3 regions of the Streptomyces hundungensis genome follow, and region 3 is predicted to be linked to each of the others. Evidence: riboswitches for the same ligand, from Rfam matches in the RefSeq annotation. Region 3 holds a riboswitch; each other region holds the start of a gene.
The links. A riboswitch is a leader RNA that binds a small molecule or an ion and turns the genes downstream of it on or off. The one in region 3 is predicted to bind cobalamin.
Positions count from the first base shown of each region.

Region 1: linked by a shared signal. The riboswitch ahead of DWB77_RS27340 (HoxN/HupN/NixA family nickel/cobalt transporter) and the one ahead of DWB77_RS29065 (cobalamin biosynthesis protein) in region 3 are both predicted to bind cobalamin.
Region 2: linked by a shared signal. The riboswitch ahead of DWB77_RS20210 (CbtB domain-containing protein) and the one ahead of DWB77_RS29065 (cobalamin biosynthesis protein) in region 3 are both predicted to bind cobalamin.

Region 1 is NZ_CP032698.1:6,163,926-6,171,880, reverse strand. Features, by position in the region: gene DWB77_RS27365 (restriction endonuclease) at 1-232, opposite strand, end outside; gene DWB77_RS27360 (effector-associated constant component EACC1) at 667-1,032, shown strand; gene DWB77_RS27355 (caspase family protein) at 1,035-2,180, shown strand; gene DWB77_RS27350 (YybH family protein) at 2,521-2,886, opposite strand; gene DWB77_RS27345 (LysR family transcriptional regulator) at 3,007-3,897, shown strand; gene DWB77_RS27340 (HoxN/HupN/NixA family nickel/cobalt transporter) at 3,918-5,024, opposite strand; cobalamin riboswitch at 5,054-5,251, opposite strand; gene DWB77_RS27335 (metalloregulator ArsR/SmtB family transcription factor) at 5,342-5,704, shown strand; gene DWB77_RS27330 (hypothetical protein) at 5,895-6,176, opposite strand; gene DWB77_RS27325 (arsenate reductase family protein) at 6,294-6,653, shown strand; gene DWB77_RS39015 (hypothetical protein) at 6,811-7,800, opposite strand.
Region 2 is NZ_CP032698.1:4,529,435-4,537,389, reverse strand. Features, by position in the region: gene DWB77_RS38960 (hypothetical protein) at 25-588, opposite strand; gene DWB77_RS20215 (histidine phosphatase family protein) at 659-1,228, opposite strand; cobalamin riboswitch at 1,350-1,520, shown strand; gene DWB77_RS20210 (CbtB domain-containing protein) at 1,557-1,778, shown strand; gene DWB77_RS20205 (ABC transporter ATP-binding protein) at 2,354-3,358, shown strand; gene DWB77_RS20200 (ABC transporter permease) at 3,355-4,149, shown strand; gene DWB77_RS20195 (ATP-binding protein) at 4,127-7,297, opposite strand; gene DWB77_RS20190 (cold-shock protein) at 7,649-7,852, shown strand.
Region 3 is NZ_CP032698.1:6,561,668-6,569,622, reverse strand. Features, by position in the region: gene DWB77_RS29095 (hypothetical protein) at 1-560, opposite strand, end outside; gene DWB77_RS29090 (alpha/beta hydrolase) at 933-2,060, opposite strand; gene DWB77_RS29085 (class II aldolase/adducin family protein) at 2,201-2,854, opposite strand; gene DWB77_RS29080 (lysozyme) at 2,960-3,739, shown strand; gene DWB77_RS29075 (inorganic phosphate transporter) at 3,881-5,146, shown strand; gene DWB77_RS29070 (hypothetical protein) at 5,179-5,409, shown strand; cobalamin riboswitch at 5,511-5,649, shown strand; gene DWB77_RS29065 (cobalamin biosynthesis protein) at 5,746-6,702, shown strand; gene DWB77_RS29060 (cobyric acid synthase) at 6,684-7,955, shown strand, end outside.

The DNA of each region.
Region 1 (7,955 bases), 400 kb from region 3:
AACCCTCAGCGGTCAGACGTAGGGCACCCCTTCCAGTCTCGACCAGTCCCATCTGGCGCAGCGCGTACGAGTACTGCCGCCAGGTTCTCGGAGACTCAATGTTTGCCAGTGATGGACGCGCGTCGAGATCGGCAACTCCACCGCTCTCAATCATCCGGATCAGCCCGAGAGTCAGCGGGAACATTTCGTCTTTCCGACAGAGGAGGTTCGGTACAGAGGACGCCTGCTTCATCCACCTGCTCCGCTGGGCTGCGAGATCAGCAGCATCCGAAAGAATGGCAGGCCCGCTGCCCGCTGCGCTGCCGACCTGCTTAGACCCGCTCATCTTCCTCGCCCGTTCCTTCCGTCTGCCAAATGCTCGCAGGGCTTATTTCGTGACCACCATAGAGTTTCTAATGCAAGCCAGTAGGCGTCATCTGGGGTCAGGCGTGTCGTTGCTTCCTTGGTCGTGCCCGCCTCCGACACCCGTCTGCAACGCGCGCGATGGCTCCGAACAACAAAAGCGGCCCGGCGTACCGGCGACATCCAGCCGTCAGACAGGTCTCTCTGCGCCTCGTTCCGCCCTATCCCCACGTGGTTGCGTGAAAGGACCGCTCTGGGCTCGGCCATGCACGACCATGGTTGGGATTTCTTAGTCCGGGTGCGACAACGACAGAGGGGGACCACATGCGCGTGGAGATTCGTGTAGAGCCGGCGGACGACGAGCTGCGCTCCCTGCTGAGCTGGCTCCGCCGGGACCCCGACCTTCGGCGTACAGCCAGCGTGGAGATGTGTGAGCAGGCTCCGCGCCCAGGCGAAATGGGGGCAGTCGCCGACATCGTGCAGTTGGTCACGGAGAACGGCTGGAGTGCCGCCAACTTCGCCCTGACGCTTGCTGCCTGGAAGCAGACACGTCCACGCGCCTCTCGCGTGACGGTCCGGCACGAGGATCTCGTTGACGCCCTGACCGATTGCAGTGACGAGGAGATCGAACGCATCACACAGCTCCTCCGCGTCGCTAGGCGCAACGATGAGGAAGGTTCGGCCGGTTGAGCGTGTTTCCGGATCCCGGGGTTTCGAAGGCGGTGTTGATCGGCACGAGCACGTACGACATCCTCGAAGACCTCCCCGCCGTCTCCAACAACCTCAGCTCCCTGGCGGAGGTGCTTACGGGGCCGACATCGTGGGGTCTTGGCAACGACGCCTGTGCCGTGCTGTCCAACCCTTTCAGCGCGGCGACGGCGATGAACCCGCTGCGCGAGGCCTGCGCCACGGCCAGGGACACTCTGCTCGTGTACTACGCGGGGCATGGGCTGGTCACGCCAGAGGGCGACCTCTACCTGGGACTGCCGCAGTCACAGCAGCACCGGGTCGAAACGGGGATTCCGTACAGCTGGGTCCGCAGCGCACTACTGGAGGGGCAGGCGGAGCGGACCGTCGTCATTCTCGACTGCTGTTACGGCGGGTTGGCTTTGGGAACCATGGGGCCCTCGGAGTTGGCTGCGCAGGCCGATGTCGAAGGAACATACTTGATCACAGCGGCCTCGGAGAACCGTCAGGCACTCGCCCCACCCGGAGAGCGCCACACCGCCTTCACCGGAGAGCTGCTCACCCTCCTGAGTTCCGGGATCGTGGGCGGCCCCGAACACCTGGATCTCGATAGCGTCTTCCGCGCGCTGCGTAGGGCACTCCCGGCCAAGGGCCGTCCGGTTCCGCAAGGGAGGGAGCGCAACAGCAATGGGCGGCTCGCGTTGGCCTGGAATCCCGCGTTCAGCAGGGCCCCTGTAACCGACCTCCCGAGTGCTGGGCGTATCAGCCAACGCACGTGGCCGGACCCGGCGACCGTCCACACCGTGGAGGGATTCGTCAGCGCGTTGGCGCGGGTCCGCGTCATTGGCGCCCTTACGCACACAGCCATCAGCCACCGTTCCGGCGGGCAGATCTCCGCCGGGACCGTCAGCAAGCTCCTCAACCGCAAGGATCTGCCCCTGACATGGCGGACGATCGGGATCTATCTCTCAGCGTGCGGGCTGCCTGACGAGCATTTGGATGACTGGCAGGCCTGCTGGGAACAGCTCCGGTCGGCTCCCCTGCCTACAGCCGTGTCCGCAGCCGGAGAGGCACAGAACCCCAGACCTCGCGTCCGGCCCTTCTGGGGGCGAACTGTCCGCAAGCTAGTGGGACGGCGTCCCTGTGACTGACTGGACCGTCCGCTGTGGCTGCGGCTTCGTGCCGTCGCCACTCTCTCCGAAGAAGGTGTTCCAGGCAGCGATCAGCAGGAGCACGCCCAAAGCCGCCGCCCAAAACCCGGGCTTTTTGGCCCTGCTGGATACCGTCGTCGGCTTCACGTAATGCGCTGCCCGGTAGTAACCCTTCCGCGTCTGTGCCATGGTCCCCATACCCCCCGATTTAGCACCTTGTCCGTCACTGTGAAGTGTGGCAGGACACTGGAGACAACGATCGGTGAACGGGGAACAGCGGCCGGATCTGATCGACGCCCAGCCGCGCCGTGGAGCGAAGCCGCGACGCGGGCGGGGACCTTCACTCCCCCCGCGAAACGAACTCCGGCTGGTCCAGTACGCGGAGCCAGCTGCCGTCGGGCTGGCGGCGGGCTACCTGGGCGCGGGCGCCGGTGCCGTCCTTCGGGGGGGTTGCCGTGAGGGCGAGGTCGCCGTTGAGCAGGGTCGGCAGGGGCTGCTCCTGTTCGAAGTGGGGGCGGTGGGCGAGCACCTTCTCCCAGAGTTCGCGGATCGCCTCGCGGCCCACCGTGCGGCTGCCCGGCGGGTAGGCCAGCACCGCGTCCTCCTCGTAGAGCGCGGCGACCCCGGCCGCGTCGCCGGCGTTGGACCGCTCGACGAACAAGCGCGTGATGTCCTCGGGTCGCATGGCCTTCTCGTACTGCGACATGGGGTCCTCCTGGGCTCGGTGGTGGCGGCCGTCCGCCTGGTGCTTCCGTACGACCAAGTCTCGTCGGGGGCACATCAGAAGTCCAACAGATGGATCTGATGGGAGCTAGAATCCACAGTCATGGACTTGAGGCAGCTCGAATACTTCGTCGCGGTCGCCGAGGAGCGGAACTTCACCCGGGCCGCCGAGCGGGTGCACATCAGCCAGTCGGGCGTCAGCGCCCAAATCCGGCAGCTGGAGCGGGAGTTGGGGGCCGAGCTGTTCGACCGGTCGGCCCGCACCGCCGCGCTCACCACCGCCGGAAAGGCCGCCCTCGACCACGCCCGGGCCGCGCTCGCCGCCGCCGGGGCGGTCCGTCAGGCCGTGGGCGAGGTGACCGAGCTGATCCGGGGCCGGCTGAGCATCGGCATGGTCATCGGCTGCACCGTCACGCCGCTGTTCGACGCCCTCGCCGCGTTCCACCGGGCCCATCCCGGCGTCGAGATCTCACTTGTGGAGGACCATTCCGACCGGCTCGTCGACGGGGTGCGCGCCAGCACCCTGGACCTCGCGCTCATCGGGACGCCGACCGCCGCCCACGAGGGCCTTGACGCCCTGACGATCATCGAGGAGCGGCTCGTCGCGGCGGTCCCGGCCGAGCACCCCCTCGCCAGGCAGGACCGGGTCACCCTGCGCGATCTCTGCGCGTACCCGATCGTGTGCATGCCACCGGGGACGGGGCTGCGGGCCGTCTTCGACCGGGTCTGCGCCGCGCAGTCCCTGCACCCGACGATCGCGCTGCAAGCCGGCGCCGCGGACGCCATCGCCGACCTCGCCGCCCGCGGGCTCGGCGTCGCCGTTCTCAGCGAGTCGATGGCCGCGCACTACCGTGACCGGCTCACCGCCCGGCTCATCGACGACGCCGAGACGCCCGCCTTCCTCTCCCTCGTCTGGAAGCACTCCCCCAGTCCCGCGGTGCGTGCGTTCCTCGCGCACGGCCGGCGGGCGTTCGGCATCTCGGGCACGGCCTGACTGCGGGGCGGTGCCACGCCTCAGGCGGCGCCCGCCCACTTCTGCTCGACCTTGCCGAACCGCCAGTACGCCAGGGCCGCCCCCCACACCACCACGAACAGGCCGACGATGACGAAGCCGACGTTGTCCAGGTTCAGGGACGCCACCCAGCCGCTGACCGGGTCGGTGAGGTCCAGCTTCTTGTGCAGGACGCCGACGAGCTCGATGGTGCCGATGAAGAAGGCCACCGCGATCGAGAGGCCCGTGATGGTGAGGTTGTAGTAGACCTTGCGCACCGGGTTGGAGAACGCCCACTGGTAGGCGAAGTTCATGAACGTGCCGTCGAGGGTGTCGAACAGGCTCATCCCGGCGGCGAACAGCAGGGGCAGGCACAGGATCGCGTACCAGGGCAGCCCGGCGGCGGCGCCCGTTCCGGCCATCACCATCAGGGTGACCTCGGTCGCGGTGTCGAAGCCCAGGCCGAAGAGGAAGCCCAGCGGGAACATCTGGCCGGGCCGGGATATGGACTGGGTGAAGCGGCGCAGGATGCGGTTCATGAATCCCCGCGAGTCCAGGTGGGCTTCGAGTTCCCGCTCGTCGTACGCGCCCGACCGCATCGCGCGGAACACCTTCAGGATGCCGAAGAGCGCCACCAGGTTGAGGGCGGCGATCAGGTACAGGAAGGAACCGGAGACGGTGGTTCCGACGACGCCGAGCACCTGGTGGGTGCTGGAGTCCTCGTTCAGGAGGACGCCGGCGAGCTGCGCGCCGCCCGCCACCAGGGCGGCCAGGACGACCACGACGCTGGAGTGGCCGAGCGCGAACCAGAAGCCGACGGAGACCGGCCGCTTGCCGTCCGCCATCAGCTTGCGGGTGGTGTTGTCGATGGCCGCGATGTGGTCGGCGTCGAAGGCGTGCCGCATGCCGAGCGTGTACGCGGTGATGCCGAGGCCGACGCCGTACGTCTTGGTGCCGACGGCGTAGTGCTCGGGGGCCACGAGCAGGAACAGGACGCCGAAGGCGACGACATGGAGGGCGGCTATCACCGCGAGGAGGACGGCGGTGCGCACGGTGTCCTCGCGCCGCCAGCGGAAGGAGGGCACCACGGGGGCGCCCGTATCGGGGGACGTGCGGACGGGCAGGGTCATTCGGGTCACGCTCCAGCACCTCGTGGATCACTTCGTGAGATGCCGCGGCCGGTCTCCTGGCTGACGGGTGGGTGCCTTGGTCCCGGCCTTCCCGGGCAGGTGGATCCTGGCCAGTGGCGTCGCGAGGGGACGGCGGCTCTCCGGAACCCGGAGAACCCGATCACAGTGGCGAGGGCCGCTCCGGTTTCGCACCGGTCTTCCCGAACACCACGGCCAGGTCACCCTAGACGCTGGTCAGTTGCCCGCACAGCTGCACAGCTGTGCAGGTATCGAAGATCACACCTGTCCGGGCGCCACGGCCCTGCGAGGATGCGGGCATGCATCTCGTCCCCGCCGAACGCGCCGGCCACCGCATCATCGACGGCCACCGGGTCTGCGACGCCGTCGCGGCCATCGGTGACCCGGACCGGGTGCGCGCCTGGGCCGACCGGTTCTCGCTGCTCGCCGACGCCAACCGGCTCGCCCTGCTCCTCGCTCTGCACCGGGCGGGCCCGCTGGCCGTCTCCGATCTCGCGGTGGCGACGGGCATGCGCGACCCGGCCGTCTCCCAGGCCCTTCGACTGCTCCGGGCGGCCGGAGCGGTCGCCGGCGAGAAGGAGGGGCGGGTGGTGCGCTATCGCGTGGTCGACGAGGCGACCGCGCGGCTCCTCGACGAGTACGCGGCGAACGCGCCGGTCTGAGGCGGAAGTTGGAGCGCCTCCGGGCGCGCCGAACCCGGCCCGTCCCTGGCCAACCATGGCCACCCCACCACACCCGGCCACACCCGGCCACACCCGGCCAGCCCGCCGCACCGCCGAACCCGGCCACCCCGCCCGAATCGTCTCCTCGGTTTCCCGAGGCACGATCCGGGCGGTCAGCGCCGGTCGCGGATCAGCGGCCGTCGTAGATCAGCGCGCGCACCATGCGGCAGGTGGCCTCCGACGGGGGGTGCACCCCGATCAGCGCCGCCATGGTGCGTATCGCGCGGTCGGGCGCCTGCTCGGGGCGGTAGACGCCCGTGTCGAGCAGGGCGATGGCCAGGCGCATCGCCTTCAGACGCCGGTTGTGGGACTCGTACCACACACGCGGGCGCCCCGCGGGCAGCGGCACCTTGTGCAGGGGCTGGAGGGACAGCTGTTTCGGGGCGTGCGAGGTGAGTACGGCAGCGGTCATGGGCGTCCTCCTGGGCGGTCGGGAACCCTCACTAACTGCCTCAATTTTACTGCGGGGCACTGACAATCGGCCCTGGCCGGCAGGGCTTTGGGGATGTCTCGCAGGTACCCTTGCCGCATGGAGATCTGGATCAATCCGGCCTGCTCGAAGTGCCGCAGCGCGGTGGACCTGCTGGACGCGGAGGGCGCCGACTACACGGTGCGCCGTTACCTGGAGGACGTGCCTTCGCCCGAGGAGATCCGGGCCGTGCTCGACCGGCTCGGCCTCGAACCGTGGGACATCACCCGCACCCAGGAGGCCGCCGCCAAGGAGCTCGGCCTCAAGGACTGGCCGCGCGACGCGGACGCCCGTGAGCGCTGGGTCGCGGCGCTCGCCGAGCACCCCAAGCTGATCCAGCGCCCCATCATCACGGCGGACGACGGCACGGCCGTGGTGGGCCGCACCGACGACGCCGTACGCGACGCCCTGTCCCGCTAGGCTAGCTCCTGACGCCCTCCGCCGAGGTCCGGTCAGTGACTGGATAGCTGAGACCGTCGTCGGCTTGGAGCGGGCGCCTCGGGGCCGTGAACACAAAGAGGCCCGCGCGCGGCCCTGCGATGCAGGGCCACGGGCCTTCGCTGTACTGGTCGCGGGGTCAGCCGCCCAGGTTGCGGTGCTCCTTCGTCGGGATTGAGAAGGTCGCCGGCCGCCGACGGGGCGGCTGGGTGGCGCAGGGCGGTGACCGGTACGGCACCAGGCTCGGTGCTGGGAGCCCAGACCATCCGTCAGGTGTCGTCCCACTCGCATCCTCAGCCGTGATCGGGGTGGGGGTGCCGTAAGAAGACGCCGTGGGTGTGGACGGCGCGCGGGATGCGGGGGATGCGGACCGCCGGGTCGTCGCCGGGGTACGGATGCAGGTTCCGCCAGCCGTGGACCCTGACCATGTACGCGACGGCGGCCTCGATGATGTCGGCCCACCGCTGGTGCCGAGGACGATGAACGCGACCGGGTAGAGGTGGTCCTGGGTCCGGTCGTCGATCCCGGTGACGTACAGGCCGCGATGGGCGACGAAGCCGCTGTCGGACGCGTCGTCGCCGGGCATCCAGAGCTGTTCGACGGGGTGCGGGGTGCCGTCCTTGCTGGTCTCGATCTCGTACAAGGCCGGGGCGGTCACGCGCTCACCCCCGCGAGGGCAGCGTCCAGGAGCGCACGGCGTCGGCGTCGTACGGGTCAGCGCACAGCCGGTGGTCGCTGACGTCGAACCAAACCGCACGCTGACGCGGAACCCGGGCACGAGGGTGCTCTCCGGCCCGTCCAGCGTGGCGGTGAGACGGTCGTAGTCCTGCTGGGCGTGCCGGGTCTGGGTGTACGGGTCGAGGCGCAGCAGGGTATAGCCGTCGAGGCTGTTGTCGCGTTTGCGGGCCTCGATGTAGAGGGCGTAGTGCGCGGGGGCCATGCCGACGTCGTCGGGCAGGGGCAGGTCGGAGGCGGCGTGGGTGAGCATCGTGTAGCCGGTCTGGCAGACACCGAGGCTTGTGCTGGTCTCGCAGGGGTACCAGCCGCCGTCGGTGTAGCCGTCTGGCGGCCGTGGAAGAAGCCGCGGGCGTGCGGGGGTCTCGGGGTGGACCACGGCGACGGTGATCACTCGGAGCCGTGGTCATCGCCGACGGGTTTGCGCGCGTTCCACGACGCCGGACGTTCACGATCGAGCCAATTTGGAGTGTCGGCGATTCGCGCACCCCTCCGTTTTCTCAACGCCGCACACCACGGGCTTTTCGAAGTGGCGTCGGCAGCAGTCAT
Region 2 (7,955 bases), 2.0 Mb from region 3:
TGGTTCGGGTGCGAGCGGCCCGGGTCACCGGCCGCGCGCGCGTACGGAGCGAGGGTTGGCGGCTACCGGGCACGAGTTCCACAGTTCCACGCCGGCCGTGAGGAGCTCCCGTACCGCGTGTTGTTCGTCGGGAGTCCACGCGGCGCACTCGCCCGCGAACAGCTTCTCGTAGGCGTTCCCGTGTACCGGTCCCTGGCGGGGCAGCGCAGTGGTCGCTTCGAGGCCTCGGGCGAGGTCCTCGAAGAAGTTCCACGCGTCCAGGACCGGGCCCGGCGGGGCCTTTCGGCGGCGGGGGTCCTCCAGCCAGTGCTCGATCCGGCGCAGCTCCAGCGTGCCGGCCTCAGGCGTGGCCGGCTTCCATCCTCGTCGGCGCGCGTACATCCGCGCCTGCCGCACCGTCACGAACACCGGCACCTGCCCGGGGCCGTCGTCCGGCGCGGTGCACACCCGGTCGGGTTCGTCACCCCGGCCGCCTGCCCACAGGACCACCGCGCTGCGTACGCGACCCCGTACCCGGTACGCGTACAGGTTCCCGCGTGTACGGCGGGCTCCCACCGCGGGTCCGTCGTCCGTCTCGATTTCCGTCACGCCCTCACAGTGACAGGCCGCCCGAGCCCGGTTCCACGGCGAGGTCCCTGCCCCCCCAACTCCCCTCTTCCTACGGGGTCAACGGCCGCCCCGCGCGAAGGTTCCAGCGGCCGGAGCGGCCGGTCAGTTCGGTCGCTGTCAGTGGGGGTACGTCGATGCGCCAGAACGCCGACTCCGGCGCGTCCAGCGCCCGCAGCACCAGGGCCCGTACGATCTCGGGCTCCACGACCGCGAGGGTGCGGCCGGCGTCCTCCGTGGCAGCCGCCAGCCACGCGGTCGCCCTCGCGCACAGCGCCCGTACGGGTTCGCCGCCGTGCGGTGCGGCCGCCGGGTCGGTGAGCCAGGCGCCGACCGCCTCCGGCTCGGCCGCGCCCACCTCGGCCAGGGTCCGGCCGCGCCAGCGGCCCACGTCCAGCGCGGCCAGCTCGGCGGTGTCGTGCGCGGCCACGCCGAGCGCGGTCGCGGTCTCGCGGCAGCGCGCCGTCGGGGAGGCCAGGTACCGGTCGGCGGCGTGCAGCCCCGGCGCCGCCGCCCGGGCCGCGGCGAGCCCGGCGGGCTCCAGCGGCGCGCCGTCGTCGAACCGCGCCTCACGCAGCGAGCGGCTGAAGGCGGGCGAGACCAACACCAAGCGGAATGTCATGACGCTCCCCAATGGGCCACCCTCAATGAGCCACCCCCAATTAGCCATGCCGACAAGGTAGTTGGCGGCTGCCCGTCAGCGGACGCGCGCTCGCGCCCCCTCCGTGCGCCCTTGGCCGGATCCGTACTTCGCGCTACCTTCTCGTCGTTGATGACGACGGCAGAACGGAAGCCGGTGGGACTCCGGCACGGTCGCGCCACTGTATGCCCAGCACGATCCACCGCCTCCGGGAGCGCCGGGGGGACGGGGGGCGCCGGGCAAGTCAGACCCGTAGCCGTCGTCGTGTGCACCACCAAATGGGACGCGAGTTCCCCCGGGAGGTCCTGCCATGGCGCAGTCCGTCGCCCAGCCGACCAGCACGCCCACCGCCGTACTCGCCAAGCTGCCGATCGGCGCGATCGCCCCCTGGGCGGTCTTCTTCGGCATCCTGATGCTGGTCCTGATCTACTTCGTCGGCGCCGAGCAGGGCGCCACCTCGCTCCTGTCCGGCTCCACCGTGCACGAGTGGCTGCACGACGGCCGCCACCTCCTCGGTTTCCCCTGCCACTGACCCACCCGGGCCGCCCACCACCGGCCGACGGCCGCCCCCCGCCGCTGGCCCGGACCCGCCGCGCCTCCCCAGGGGCGCGGGGAACCGCGCGAACAAGCCCCACCGGGCCGCGGTGGAACAACCACCCGAGGCGACCGCACGCCGTCCGCAGACCGTGCGTGCCTGGCCGCGCAGTTCCCCGCGCCCCTGACGCGGCACAGCCACCCAACAGGGCCCCCGGCAACCCCGGGCGCCCCACCCCCAACCGGGTACCTCCACCCCCCCCAGGGGCGCGGGGAACCGCGCGAACAAGCCCCACCGGGCCGCGGTGGAACAACCGCCTGACGCGACCGCACGCCGTCCGCAGACCGTGCGTGCCTGGCCGCGCAGTTCCCCGCGCCCCTGACGCGGCACAGCCACCCAACAGGGCCCCCGGCAACCCCGGGCGCCCCACCCCCAACCGGGTACCTCCACCCCCCCAGGGGCGCGGGGAACCGCGCGAACAAGCCCCACCGGGCCGCGGTGGAACAACCACCCCCGCCCACTGAAACCCCGCTGAAACCGCCGTGAATGCGTCCACCCGCACGCTCTGCGGCATGAAGACATCGACGAACCAACTCGCGATCGAGGCCACCGGGCTTCGCAAGTCCTTCGGGGACAAGACGGTCCTGGACGGCATCGACCTGCACGTCCCGGCGGGCAGCATCTTCGCGCTGCTCGGGCCGAACGGCGCCGGCAAGACCACCGCCGTGCAGATCCTCTCCACCCTGATCTCCGCCGACGCCGGCGAGCTGCGGGTCGGCGGCCACGACCTCGCCACCGACGCCCAGGCGGTACGGGCCGCCATCGGGGTCACCGGACAGTTCTCCGCCGTCGACGGTCTGATCACCGGCGAGGAGAACATGCTGCTCATGGCCGATCTGCACCACCTGTCGCGCCGCGAGGGCCGCCGGGTCGCCGCCGAGCTCCTGGAACGCTTCGACCTGACCGACGCCGCGAAGAAGCCCGCCTCCACCTACTCCGGCGGCATGAAGCGGCGTCTCGACATCGCCATGACGCTGGTCGGCGACCCCCGGATCATCTTCCTCGACGAGCCGACCACCGGCCTCGACCCGCGCAGCCGGCACACCATGTGGAACATCATCCGGGGCCTGGTCTCGGGCGGCGTGACCGTGCTGCTCACCACCCAGTACCTCGACGAAGCCGATCAACTCGCCGACAGCATCGCGGTGTTGAACGGCGGCAAGCTCGTCGCCCAGGGCACCGCGAGCGAGCTCAAGCGGCTCGTCCCCGGCGGCCACGTCCGGCTCCGCTTCGACGAGCCGCGGGCGTACGAGAGCGCGGCGGTCGCCCTGCGCGAGGCGACCCGCGACGACGAGTCGCTGTCGCTCCAGATCCCGAGCGGCGGAAGCCAGCGCGAACTGCGCGCCATCCTCGACTGGCTGGACGCCGCCTCCATCGAGGCCGACGAGCTGACCGTGCACACCCCGGACCTCGACGACGTCTTCTTCGCCCTCACCAGCCCCACCAGCCCTGCCGCCCCCACCACCCCCGCCACGGTCACCACGGCCGCCACCGCGCTGAAGGAGAACGTCCGATGAGCTCGCTGTCCCTCGCCGTCCGCGACACCTCGACCATGCTGCGCCGCAACCTGCTGCACGCCCGGCGCTACCCCTCGCTCACCCTGAACCTGCTGCTCACGCCGATCATGCTGCTGCTGCTCTTCGTCTACATCTTCGGCGACACCATGAGCATGGGCATCGCGGGCGGCGGCCCGGACCGCGCCAAGTACATCGCCTACATCGTCCCCGGGCTGCTGCTCATGACCGTCGGCAGCACGGTCGTCGGCACCGCGATCTCCGTCTCCAACGACATGACCGAGGGCATCATCGCCCGCTTCCGCACCATGGCGATCCACCGCGGGTCGGTGATCGTCGGCCATGTCATCGGCAGCGTCCTCCAGTCGATCCTCAGTGTGGTCGTCGTCGGCGCCATCGGGGTGGCCATCGGCTTCCGCTCCACCGACGCCACCGTCCTGGAGTGGTTCGCGGCCTTCGGACTGCTGGTGCTCTTCTCCCTCTCGCTCACCTGGATCGCCGTCGGCATGGGCCTCATCAGCCCCAACGTCGAGGCCGCCAGCAACAACGCGATGCCGCTGGTGCTGCTGCCGCTGCTGTCCAGCGCGTTCGTGCCGCTGCACTCGATGCCGGGCTGGTTCCAGCCGATCGCCCAGTACCAGCCGTTCACCCCGGCCATCGAGACCCTGCGCGGTCTGCTGCTCGGCACGGAGATCGGCGACAACGCCTGGCTCGCGATCGCCTGGGCCGTCGGCCTGACCGTGCTCGGCTACTTCTGGTCGAAGGCCCGGTTCAACCGCGATCCCCAGCGCTGATGCCGCGCAGCACCAGCACGGCGGCCGCCGCCAGCTCGTCGCGCCCCAGGGCGGCGTATTCCGACACCGCGTCGGCGTACGCCGCCCCGTCGGCGTCCCCGGCGTCCTCGGCGAACGCGCGGGCCCGGGCGGCGGACATCGTCGGGAAGTCGCGGTGCACCCGCATCCGCTCCGCGAGCGCCAGCAGCCGTACGCCCGAGGACCGGCCGCCCGCCAGCTCGGCCATGCCGACCGCGAGCAGGACCGTGCCGGACACCGGAAGCTCGGCGGGGCTGTGCTCCTCGCCCGCCGGCGTCAGCAACTCCAGTGCCGCGGAGCGCAGTTCGGCCGCGAGGTCCGCGACCGGCTCCAGGCGGCCGTGCCGGGCGTGGGCGGCGAGAGCGGTCGCCTGGATCTGCCGGGACCAGGCCGCCATGAACGGGTCGTCGGGATACAGCACATCGGCCTCGCGCAACTGCGCCACCGCCTGCCGCCACAGGCCGAGCCCCACTTCGGTCAGGCCCCGCAGCAGCGCGATCTCCGCGCGCGAGCCCAGCTCCGGGCTGAAGACCCGGGACGACTCCGGGGGCTGTTCGAGGCCCGCCAACTCCAGCCACCGCTCGGCCTCTTCGAGCTCGCCGCGCTGGATGCAGGCGAGGACCAACGCCCAGCGCACCCCCGCCGTGTCGTACCAGCCCGCCGCGTCCGACCAGTCCCCGGTCCGCTCCAGGACGTCGAGGGCGGCCAGCAGATGCCGGTACGCCTCCTCGCCCCGCTCGGTCTGGAGGCACAGCTCGCTGACGCGGCCGTGGGCGAGCATCTCGGTGGCCGGGTTGCCAAGCGAGGTCAGGGCGGCCACGCTGCGGCGCGCCGAGTCCAGGGCGCGGTCCACATCGCGCTCGAACTCCCACACATAGCTGGCGAAGCACTCGGCGACGCCCGCGAGCACCGCGTTCTCGGCCTCGCACAGCTCCCGCAGCCTGGCGTAGTGCGGCGGCCGCACCTCGGGCAGGACGCGCAGCACCGCGTCCAGGGCGCGCAGCAGGGTGTCCGGTTCGGCGGTCGGCAACCGGCGCAGGGTCACCAACTGCCGTACGGCGTGCGGCCCGTAGCCCATGAAGAGGCTCAGCGTGCACACCACGGCCGCGCTGCGGGCGGGCTCGATGTCATCGGGGCCGGGCCGGAAGTGCGAGAGGGGGCCCGCGGTGTCGGCGGCCAGACCGGTGAGGCGGCTGTAGTTGGAGTCGGTCGCCCACAGCGAGGCGAGCACCGCGGTCAGACCCGCCAGGGTGGGCCCGTCGTCGCGGGCCAGCGCGTACCGCAGCGCCAGCACCAGATTGTCCTGCTCCCTGCGGGCCAGCTCCCAGGACCGCAGCGAGTCCGCGCTGAACAGCGCGTCGTGGTGGACCCGGCCGAAGTCCCGCGCCCAGGCGAGGAAGCGTCCGGTGACGGCATCCTCCTCGGCGGCCTCGGCGCGGCGGGCGGCGCTGAACTCGCGCACCGTCTCCAGCATGTGGAAGCGCACCCCGGAGTGGGTGTCGGCCGCCTTGATCAGCGACTGGTCGGCGAGCTGCTCCAGGAGGAACAGCGCGTCCTGGTCGCCGAGCACATGCTCGGCCGCGTCCTCGGTGAACCCGCCGGGGAACACCGAAAGGACCCGCAGGGCCGCCTGCGCCTCCGGTTCGAGCAGGTTCCAGCTCCACTCCACGACCGCCCGCAGCGTGCGGTGCCGCTCGGGCACGTCCCGCCCGCCGCCGCGCAGCAGCGCGAAACGGTCCCGAAGCCGCCGGGCGATCTCGGGCACCGAAAGGACCCGCACCCGCGCCGCGGCCAGCTCGACCGCGAGCGGCAGACCGTCGAGCTGGCGGCAGAGTTCCTGGACCGCCCCCTCGGGCAGCTCCGCGTCGGGCCGCGCGGCCCGCGCCCGCTGGCGGAACAGTTCCACGGTGGATACGAGGCCGAGCTCCCCCAGCGCGTACACGGACTCGGAGGTCAGCCCGAGCGGCGCCCGGCTGGTGGCGAGGATCCGCAGTTCCTTGGAGCCCGCCACCAGGGCCCGCACCAGTTCGGCCGCGCCCCGGATGACGTGCTCGCAGTTGTCGAGCACCAAAAGCGCGGGGCCCGGGCCGAGCGCGCCGACGATGCCCGCGATGATCCCGGCGGGGCCGGGCAGCCCCCGTGCCGCGCCCGCGCCGAGCACCGAGGCGACCTCGGTGGCCACGTCGTCGTCGGAGGTGACACCGGCCAGCGGCACGAAGTGCACCACCCGCTGTTCGGCGGCGCGGCCCACCGCGTGGGCGAGCCGGGTCTTGCCGAGCCCGCCGGGCCCGACGACGGTGACGACCCGCGCGGTATGCAGTAGCCCGGCGATCGCCGCGAGGTCGTCGTCCCGGCCGAGCAGCGGGTTCGGCTCGTGCAGCACGCCGTGGCGCACCAGCGGGGCCTCGCCGCGCAGCAACTCCCGGTGGAGCGCGGCGAGTTGGGGTCCGGGGTCGGCGCCGAGCTCGTCGCGCAGGGCCCGGCGGTAGAGGTCGTAGCGGGTGAGGGCGGCGGCGGGCCCGGCCGTGGCGGCCTCGCAGCGCAGCAGCTCCGCCAACACCTCCTCGTCGCGCGGCAGTTCACGGGCGAGCTGGGCCAGCGGGCGCACCGCGTCGGCCTTGCGGCCCAGCCGGGCGAGAGCGAGGGCGCGGGAGCGGGCCAGCGAGCGGTGGGCGCCGGCCCGGGCCAGGCGCAGCGCGGCGACCGGGTCCCGCAGGTCCTCGCCGTCACCGCTGGCGACGACGCCGTCCCACAGGGCGAGCCCGGCCTCCGCCTCGGCCAGCGCCGCACCGTGCTCGCCGGCCCGGGCGCGCGCCTCGGCGGCCGCCGCGTGCAGCAGCAGGGCGGAGCTGTCGACCTGGTCCTCGGCGAGGGCGATGCGGTAGCCGGCCGGAGTGCTGGCGATCACCTCGGGGCCGAGCTGCGAGCGCACCCGCGACACCAGTACCTGCACCGCCTTGCCGGGCCGTTCCGGCAGCTCGTCGTCCCACAGCCCCTCCACGAGCCGCCCGGTGCTGCATCCGGCCCGCAGGTCTTCGGCGAGCAGCGCGAGGAGTCCGCGCAGCCGGGGCGCGGTCACCTCCTGGCCGCGGTAGGCGACGCGCGTAAGCAAGGTCAACTCGGTGGTCACCCGTGCAGAGTAGTCAGCGCACGTCCGCCCGCACCCCGCGCGTCGGCCCCCGCCCTCGCACCCCGCGCCCCTCTGACCTCGCAACCCGTCCCCGGCCAGCGCTGCCGGGCCGGGCCGCGCCCCCCTTTTCGTACGCAGAATATCTGTCACCGCCGCCGGAGAAATGGATGTGACGCCCCCATTAGAATTTCTTCCGCGACTGGCGGAGCGCGATTATTGGCCGTGCTTCGGCGATTGCTCCGTGCTACTGTCGTTATCAGTTGCAGTTGTGGTTCCCATCGGGGCAATCATCACAGTGACGTGGAGTTCGCACGGTGCGGGCTCCCGGGCAATGCCCCGAAGGAGATCAATATGTCTGCTGGTACCGTGAAGTGGTTCAACGCTGAAAAGGGCTTCGGCTTCATCGAGCAGGACGGTGGCGGCCCGGACGTGTTCGCCCACTACTCGAACATCGCCGCCCAGGGCTTCCGTGAGCTTCAGGAAGGCCAGAAGGTCAACTTCGACATCGCGCAGGGCCAGAAGGGCCCGACCGCCGAGAACATCGTTCCGGCCTGACGCTGTCACGCACTTCGCAGCTGGGGCCCGCACCTTGGGGTGCGGGCCCCAGCTGGTCTTGTTTTCGGGCGCCTCGCGCCCGGCCCGCCGTGAGCACTCCACC
Region 3 (7,955 bases):
TCGGCGACCCGCTGCCCGAGCAGGTCGAGCAGGGCCGGCATGAGCACGGGCCCGTTGGAGAGCTGGAGGAGCGAGAGGACCTGGGGGACGGCCTCGACCACCTCGGCGACCGCGGTCGGGGCGAAGTCCTCCGGCGCGGGGTGGACGAGGGACCACGCGTCGAACAGGGCGACCCAGCCGCGCAGCACGGCCGCGTCGTCGCGGTCCCAGGCGCGCATGCGCCAGCCCGGCCGCACGGTGGCGCCGTGCAGTTCGACGAGGCCCGCGAGTCGGGCCCGGTCCCAGCCGGCCCGCACCTGAGCGGGCGTCAGGCCCAGTGCGGCGGCGGCCCGCTCGGCGACCGGCGCGGGCAGCGGGCCCGGCCGGCCGGGGGCGGGGGCGGCGCCGCGGGCGCGCTCGGCCTCGGTCCAGCGGGCGACACGTACGGCGTCGGAGAGCACCGCTCTGGCCTGGCGGGCCAGTTCGGCGGCGGCGGGGGTGCCCGCGGGCGGGCGCGGGGCCGGCCGGGTGCGCCGGTCGGTCACGGCCCTGCGGGCGGCGGCAAGGGGTCGGGCTTGCATCGGGTGCGGAGCGCGGACAAGCCGCAGTCTGGAGTCGCGCGGCAACTTCTCATCAGGCTTCCGGGACGTCACGCATGCAGTCTTCCCGGTCACTGCCCGAAAGCCCAAACGGAACCGGCCGCCTTCGCCGGGCCCGAACGCCGGTCGGGGCCCGGTATCGGGGCGTGAGGACCCGGACGAACACACTCCGTGCCCGGACCGGAGGCCGAAGCGGAACCAGCCCCGCGCCGTCGGCGCAGGCCGCGGCCGACCGCCGGGTGGCCGGGAGTCGCCCCTTGGACGCACACCCACCGGTGACCGGTCGAAACTCCAAGCGGAATCAGCGGTGCTCGCCCGGGGCCGACGCAGCGTCACAGGGGAGCCGACGCGGCGTCACATGAGAGGGGTGAGAAAACGCCGCAGGGTTTCTTCGTAGACCGTCGGGTCGGCGTTCCACATCGAGGCGTGCGGCGCGTGCCGCACGGTGTGCAGGGTGACCAGGTCCGGCCGCCGGTCGGCCAGTTCGCGGGACGGACCCCAGGGCGCGAGCGTGTCGTCGGGGCCGTGGAAGAGCAGCGTCGGGACACGCAGTGCCCGGGGGTCGACGGCCTCCCTCAGCCGGTCGCCGTGGATGCCGGTGCGGCCCTGGGCCGCCCGGACGGCGAGCGGCAGCAGGGGGCCCGGAGTGTGGCGGGCCGCGGCGAGGGCCTTGAGGGTGAACTCCCAGTCCAGTACGGGCGAGTCGAGGACGATGCCCTCGATGCGGTCGCGCAGCGCGGAGCGGGTGGCGGCGTGCAGCGCCATCGTGGCGCCGGTGGACCAGCCGTGCAGGATGACGCGCCGGGCGCCGGAGCGCAGCGCGTAGCGGATCGCCGCGTCGACGTCACGCCACTCGGAGTCGCCGAGGTGACCGAGCCCGTCCGGGGAGCGGGGGGCGCCCTCGTCGCCGCGGTAGGCGAGGGCCAGCACGGGCAGCTGAGCGCGGTGCAGGAACTCCGCGATGTTCAGGGCGTGTTCACGGGTGGTGCCGAGGCCGTGCACCGCGATCACCCAGGTACTGCGGACCGCGGGCATCAACCAGGCGGGCAGCGGCCCGAGTTCGCCGGTGATCTCGATGTCCTGGTGGTCGAGGCCGAGGGCGGTGCTCGGGGTGCCGCGGTGCAGTTGCGGGGTGAACCGCACCCGGTCCCCCGCCACGAGCGCGCCGTGGGTGACCCGTTCCAGGCGGCGCACCACGGTGTCGGCGGTGTGCGGGGCGTCGTCGAGGATTTCGCCGACGACGGCGTGCGCCCCCTCGCCCTCCAGGCCGTACACCCCGGGCCGCAGCGCGGCGAGCGAACGGGTCAGGGTGATCCGGCCGGGGGCCGTGGCGTGCACGGTCAGCCGGGGGTCGGCGGGCAGCGGGCGGCCGGGCGCCGCCTTGAGCGCGGCGTCGCTGGCGTGGCGTCCGGCCACGATCGCTGCCGCCCCGACGCCGAGGAGTGTGGTGACGGCCGCTGCCGTCTTGGTTGCAGGACGCACTCGTACAGTCTCGGGGCGAGTGGGCCCGGATGCCAGTGGGCGGGGCCCATCGGGGGCGGGGCCAGGGCCGTTCGGGGCCGGAGTGTCCAAGGCCAGGGCTGTCCAGGGCCAGAGCTGTCCGGGGCCGGGCCGGCCCGGAGCTAGGGCTGTCCGTAGCCCCGCAGGCGCTCGGCGACCTCGTCGAGCTGGTCCCTGCTGAGCAGCGACGGCGCCCGGCCCGGCAGGGCGGAGGCGGTGAGCCAGAGTCGGCACATCCACTCCAGTTGAGCGGTGCGGTCGTAGGCCTGGGCCAGGCCGGTTCCGTAGGTGAGGGTCCCGTGGTTTCGCAGCAGGCACCCGGTGCGGTCCTCCAGGGCGCGCAGCATGTGCTCGGCCAGCTCCTCGCTGCCGTACAGGGCGTACGGGGCGACCCGGACCGGGCCGCCGAGCGCGGCCGTCATGTAGTGGACCAGGGGCAGTTCGGCGACCAGGGTGGAGACGGCGGTGGCGTGCACGGCGTGGGTGTGGACGACGGCCCGCGCGTCGGTGTGGCGGTACACGGCGAGGTGCATCGGGATCTCGCTGGTGGGCCGCAGCACGCCCCTGACCTGACGGCCTTCGAGGTCGACGGCGACGGTGTCGGCGGGGCCGAGCCGGTCGTAGGGGACGCCGGTCGGGGTGACCAGGACCAGGTCGCCGACGCGTACCGACACATTGCCCGAGGTGCCGACCACAAGACCCTCCGCGGCCGTCCTGCGCGCGGTGTCGATCAGTTCGGCCCATGCGGCGGCGATGGCCGCCTCGTCGTCGCTCATGCGGGCGATCCTGCCAGGCGGGGGCGGCCGGGACAGGGGGTGGGGCGCCACTCTTCGCTAGCCTCCGGGGGGTTTGTTCCGTACACATGAGTTTCGGGGGAATTGATGGCTCGTGATCGCGCCCGGCTGCCGCGTCGGGTCCGGGTGCGCGTGCGGGTCGCGCTCTCGGCGTTGCCGGCCTTGCTGGCGCTCGGATCCGCGGCGCTCGCGGTGCCGGCCGGGGCGAGCGCCGGACCGGCCGGCCACGACGTCTCCTCGCACCAGAGGAACGTCGACTGGGCCTCCGCGAAGAGCCGGGGAGCCTCCTTCGTCTATGTGAAGGCGACCGAGTCCACGTCGTACCGCAACCCCTACTTCGGACAGCAGTACGGCGGCGCCCGGCGGGCCGGACTGGTCCGGGGCGCCTACCACTTCGCGGTGCCCGACCAGTCCTCCGGCCGCGCCCAGGCCGACTACTTCGTACGCAACGGGGGCGGCTGGTCGGGCGACGGCTGGACGCTGCCGCCCGCCGTCGACCTGGAGCACAACCCGTACGGCAAGGACGCCAAGGGCGGCAGCGGCGCGCCGTGTTACGGACTGAGCCCGGCCGCGATGACCGACTGGATCGCCGGGTTCAGCGACGAGGTGCGGCTGCGCACCGGCCGCCGGCCGGTGATCTACACGACGACCCTCTGGTGGAACGAGTGCACCGGCCGCAGCCGGGCGTTCGGCGCGGACCACGCGCTGTGGCTGGCCCGGTACGCAGCCGCGCCGGGCGCGCTGCCGACGGGCTGGTCCTACTGGACGTTCTGGCAGCACGCCGGCGGCAGCGGGAGGCTGCCGGGTGACCAGAATCTCTTCTATGGGAGTTTTGCGCAGTTGAGGCGGTTCGCAACCGGGCGCTGAACGGCCCCGGCGCCCGGCAGGGAACAACAAAGGGGACAACAAGGGGCTACGGACACCGATGCGCCCGCCCCAGTTCACCTTCCGTTCATTCAGGTTACTTACGTTCGTCCCGCCACTGACGTCGAACGATTGCCTGGGTAAATGGAACACATCACGCTGCTGCTCGCGATTGTGATCGTGACAGCTCTAGTGTTCGATTTCACGAACGGTTTCCACGACACCGCCAACGCGATGGCCACGACCATCTCGACCGGCGCCCTGAAGCCCAAGACGGCGGTCGCCATGTCCGCCGCACTCAACCTGCTCGGCGCGTTCCTGTCGGTGGAGGTCGCCAAGACGATCTCCGGCGGGATCATCGACGAGAAGGGCATCCGCACCGAGGTCATCTTCGCGGCCCTGGTCGGTGCCATCCTCTGGAACCTGTTGACCTGGCTGCTCGGACTGCCCTCCAGCTCCTCGCACGCCCTGTTCGGCGGCCTCATCGGCGCCGCCGTGATGTCGGCGGGCTGGTCCTCGGTCAACGGCTCCACCGTCGTCACCAAGGTGCTGCTGCCCGCCGTCGCCGCACCGGTCGTCGCGGGCATCGCCGCGATGCTGGCCACCAAGCTCACGTACCGGATCAACCGGAACACCGACGAGAAGGCCACCGCCAAGGGCTACCGGGCCGGGCAGATCGCCTCGGCCGGCCTCGTCTCGCTGGCGCACGGCACCAACGACGCCCAGAAGACGATGGGCATCATCACCCTCGCCCTGGTCACCGGCGGGGTGCTGCACCCCGGTGCCAACCCCCCGCTGTGGGTCATCGTCTCGGCCGGCCTGGCCATCGCGATGGGCACCTACCTCGGCGGCTGGCGCATCATCCGCACCATGGGCAAGGGCCTGACCGAGCTCCGCCCGCCGCAGGGCTTCGCCGCTCAGACCGCCGCCGCCACCGTCATCCTGGCCTCCTCGCACATCGGCTTCTCGCTCTCCACCACCCAGGTCTGCTCGGGTTCGGTCATGGGCGCCGGAGTCGGCCGCAAGGGCGGGGTGGTCCGCTGGTCCACCGCGTCCCGGATGGCCGTCGCCTGGATCCTGACGCTGCCGGCCGCCGCACTCGTCGGCGCGGGCGCGGAGTTCCTCACCCAGCAGGGCCCCTGGGGCATCGCCGCCGTCGCCGTCCTTCTGATCGCCGGCTCGGGCACCATCTGGAAGCTGTCGCGCCGCCAGCCGGTCGACCACCACAACGTCACCGCGGACGAGATCGGCGAGGTCCCGCAGGCCGAGCCCGCCGGGGTCATCACCACCGCGATCGCCGCGGTCACCCCGCCGCCGACGCTGGCCGCCGCGACCGCCGGCCTCACAGCCACCATCCCGGCCCCTGCCCCGGTGGCCCCCGCCGACCCGCCCACCCCGGCGACGGTCTGACCCCGGTCCTCCGGCACAGCTAAGGAATCCTCATGCACATCGACTGGGCAGCCCTCGGCTCCGTGTTCGGCGTCAGCCTCGCGGTGACCGTCGGCCTGGTGGGCCTGTTCACCCTCGGCATCGTGGGCCTCACCAAGCGGGAGGCCGCGGCCTCCGGCACCGGCAACCCCGGAAGCACGGCCGTGGCCCGCACGGGTGCGTACGCCTGCTTCGCGCTCTGCGCGGCGGCCGTCGCGTACGGGATCTTCCTGATCGTCGCCTGACCCACGGGCACCATCCGAACCGCCCTCCGGCCCGCGCCGGAGGGCGGTCGCATGCCCGGCCGCACGCTCTCTCGCGCCGCAGGTCAACGGCAAGTTGACGGGTGTTCTCGGCGCGTGGTGGACTGCACCGGCCAGCTACGGCGGCAGAAGAGGAAGCCGGTGCGAATCCGGCGCGGTCCCGCCACTGTCACCGGGGAGAGATCCCCGTGAGCCAGGAACTCTCACCGCCGGTCACGTCGAACCAGGGCGCGGACACCCTGAGTGAGGACATACCGCCATGTGTGCCTGCCTGCCCAGCCCTGCCGGTCCTTCCCGCCCCGCCCTGGCGCGCTGAGGATGCGGGCCGATCGCACCTTCGCCTACGGCGCCGCCGCCGGACTCGTCGCCGACCTCCTGCTCGGCGATCCGCGCCGCGGCCATCCGGTCGCCGCGTTCGGCCGGGCGGCCGGTGCCGTCGAACGTCTCCTGTGGCGCGACCACCGCGGCCGGGGCGCCCTGCACACCCTGGTGTGCGCGGGTGGCGCCGCCGGCGCCGCGGCCCTGGTCTCCCGTGCCGTACGCGGCCGCCCCGCAGCCTCCTTCGCACTGACCGCGGCCGCCACCTGGACGGTGGTCGGCGGCACCTCGCTCGTCCGTGAGGCGCGGGCCATCGGCGGCGCGCTTGCCGCGGGCGACGTGGAGGTGGCCCGCGAGCGGCTCCCGCATCTGTGCGGGCGCGACCCGCGGTCCCTGGACGCCGATGGCATCGCGCGCGCGGTCGTCGAGTCGGTCGCCGAGAACACCTCCGACGCCGTCGTCGGCGCCCTGGTGTGGGGTGCGCTAGCGGGCGTGCCCGGGCTCGTGGGCTTCCGCGCGGTCAACACCCTGGACGCGATGGTCGGGCACAAGTCGCCCCGGTACCGCCGCTACGGCTGGGCCTCGGCGCGGCTCGACGACGTGGCGGGCTGGCCCGGCGCACGCGTCACCGCGGGTCTCGCGGCGCTCGCGGGCCCCGACACCCGGGGCGCGTTCCGCGCCTGGCGCGCCGACGCCGACCGGCACCCCAGCCCCAACGCGGGCCCCGTGGAAGCCGCGTTCGCGGGCGCGCTCGGCGTACGGCTCGGCGGCACGCTCTCGTACGCGGGACGCGTCGAGCACCGGCCGGTCCTGAACGCGTCGGGGCGGCCCGTCGAGGTCGCCGACATCGAACGTGCGGTACGGCTCTCGCGCACGGTGGGCCTGCTGACGCTGGCCTGCGCCGTGGTTGCGGGGGCCGCTGTGAGAAAGGGACGTACATGGGTGGCGGGCTGCTGATCGCGGGCACGACCTCCGACGCGGGCAAGAGCGTCGTCACGGCCGGGATCTGCCGCTGGCTGGTGCGCCGGGGCGTCAAGGTCGCGCCCTTCAAGGGGCAGAACATGTCGCTCAACTCGTTCGTGACGCGCGAGGGCGCGGAGATCGGCCGGGCCCAGGCGATGCAGGCACAGGCGGCGCGCGTGGAGCCGACCGCGCTGATGAACCCGGTGCTGCTCAAGCCGGGCAGCGACCGTTCCAGTCAGGTCGTCCTGATGGGGAAGCCGGTCGGCGAGCTGAGCGCCCGCGGCTACCACGGGGGACGCCAGCAGGCGCTGCTCGGCACCGTCCTGGAGTGCCTTGCGGAGCTGCGGGGCACCTATGACGCGGTGATCTGCGAGGGGGCGGGCAGCCCGGCCGAGATCAATCTGCGGCGTACCGACATCGTCAACATGGGCATCGCGCGGGCCGCGCGGCTGCCCGTGGTCGTGGTCGGCGACATCGACCGGGGCGGGGTGTTCGCCTCGTTCTTCGGGACGACGGCGCTGCTGAGCCCCGAGGACCAGGCGCTGGTCGCGGGGTACGTCGTCAACAAGTTCCGGGGCGACGTGACGCTTCTGGAGCCCGGCATCGAGATGCTGCGCGGCCTCACCGGACGGCACACCTACGGGATCCTGCCGTACGCCCATGGCCTCGGCATCGACGAGGAGGACGGCCTCAGGGTCTCGATGCGCGGGGCCGTGCGGGAGTCGGTGGTGGCGCCGCCGGTCGGCGAGGACGTGCTGCGGGTCGCGGTCTGCGCGGTGCCGCTGATGTCCAACTTCACCGATGTGGACGCGCTCGCGGCCGAGCCCGGCGTGGTCGTGCGGTTCGTGGACCGGCCCGAGGAACTCCTCGACGCCGACCTGGTGGTGGTGCCCGGAACCCGCGGCACGGTCCGCGCCCTGGAGTGGCTGCGCGAACGGGGCCTCGCGGCCGAAATTGCCCGCCGGGCGGCCGCGGGCCGCCCGGTCCTCGGCATCTGCGGCGGCTTCCAGCTCCTCGGCGAGCACATCGAGGACGACGTCGAGTCGAAGGCGGGCTCGGTCGCCGGCCTTCGGCTGCTGCCCGTACGCGTGCGGTTCGCGGCCGACAAGACCCTGGCGCGGCCCGTCGGCGAGGCCCTGGGCGAACGCGTCGAGGGGTACGAGATCCATCACGGGGTGGCCCAAGTCCTGGGCGGCGAGGCCTTCTTGGACGGATGCCGGGTCGGCTCCGTCTGGGGCACCCACTGG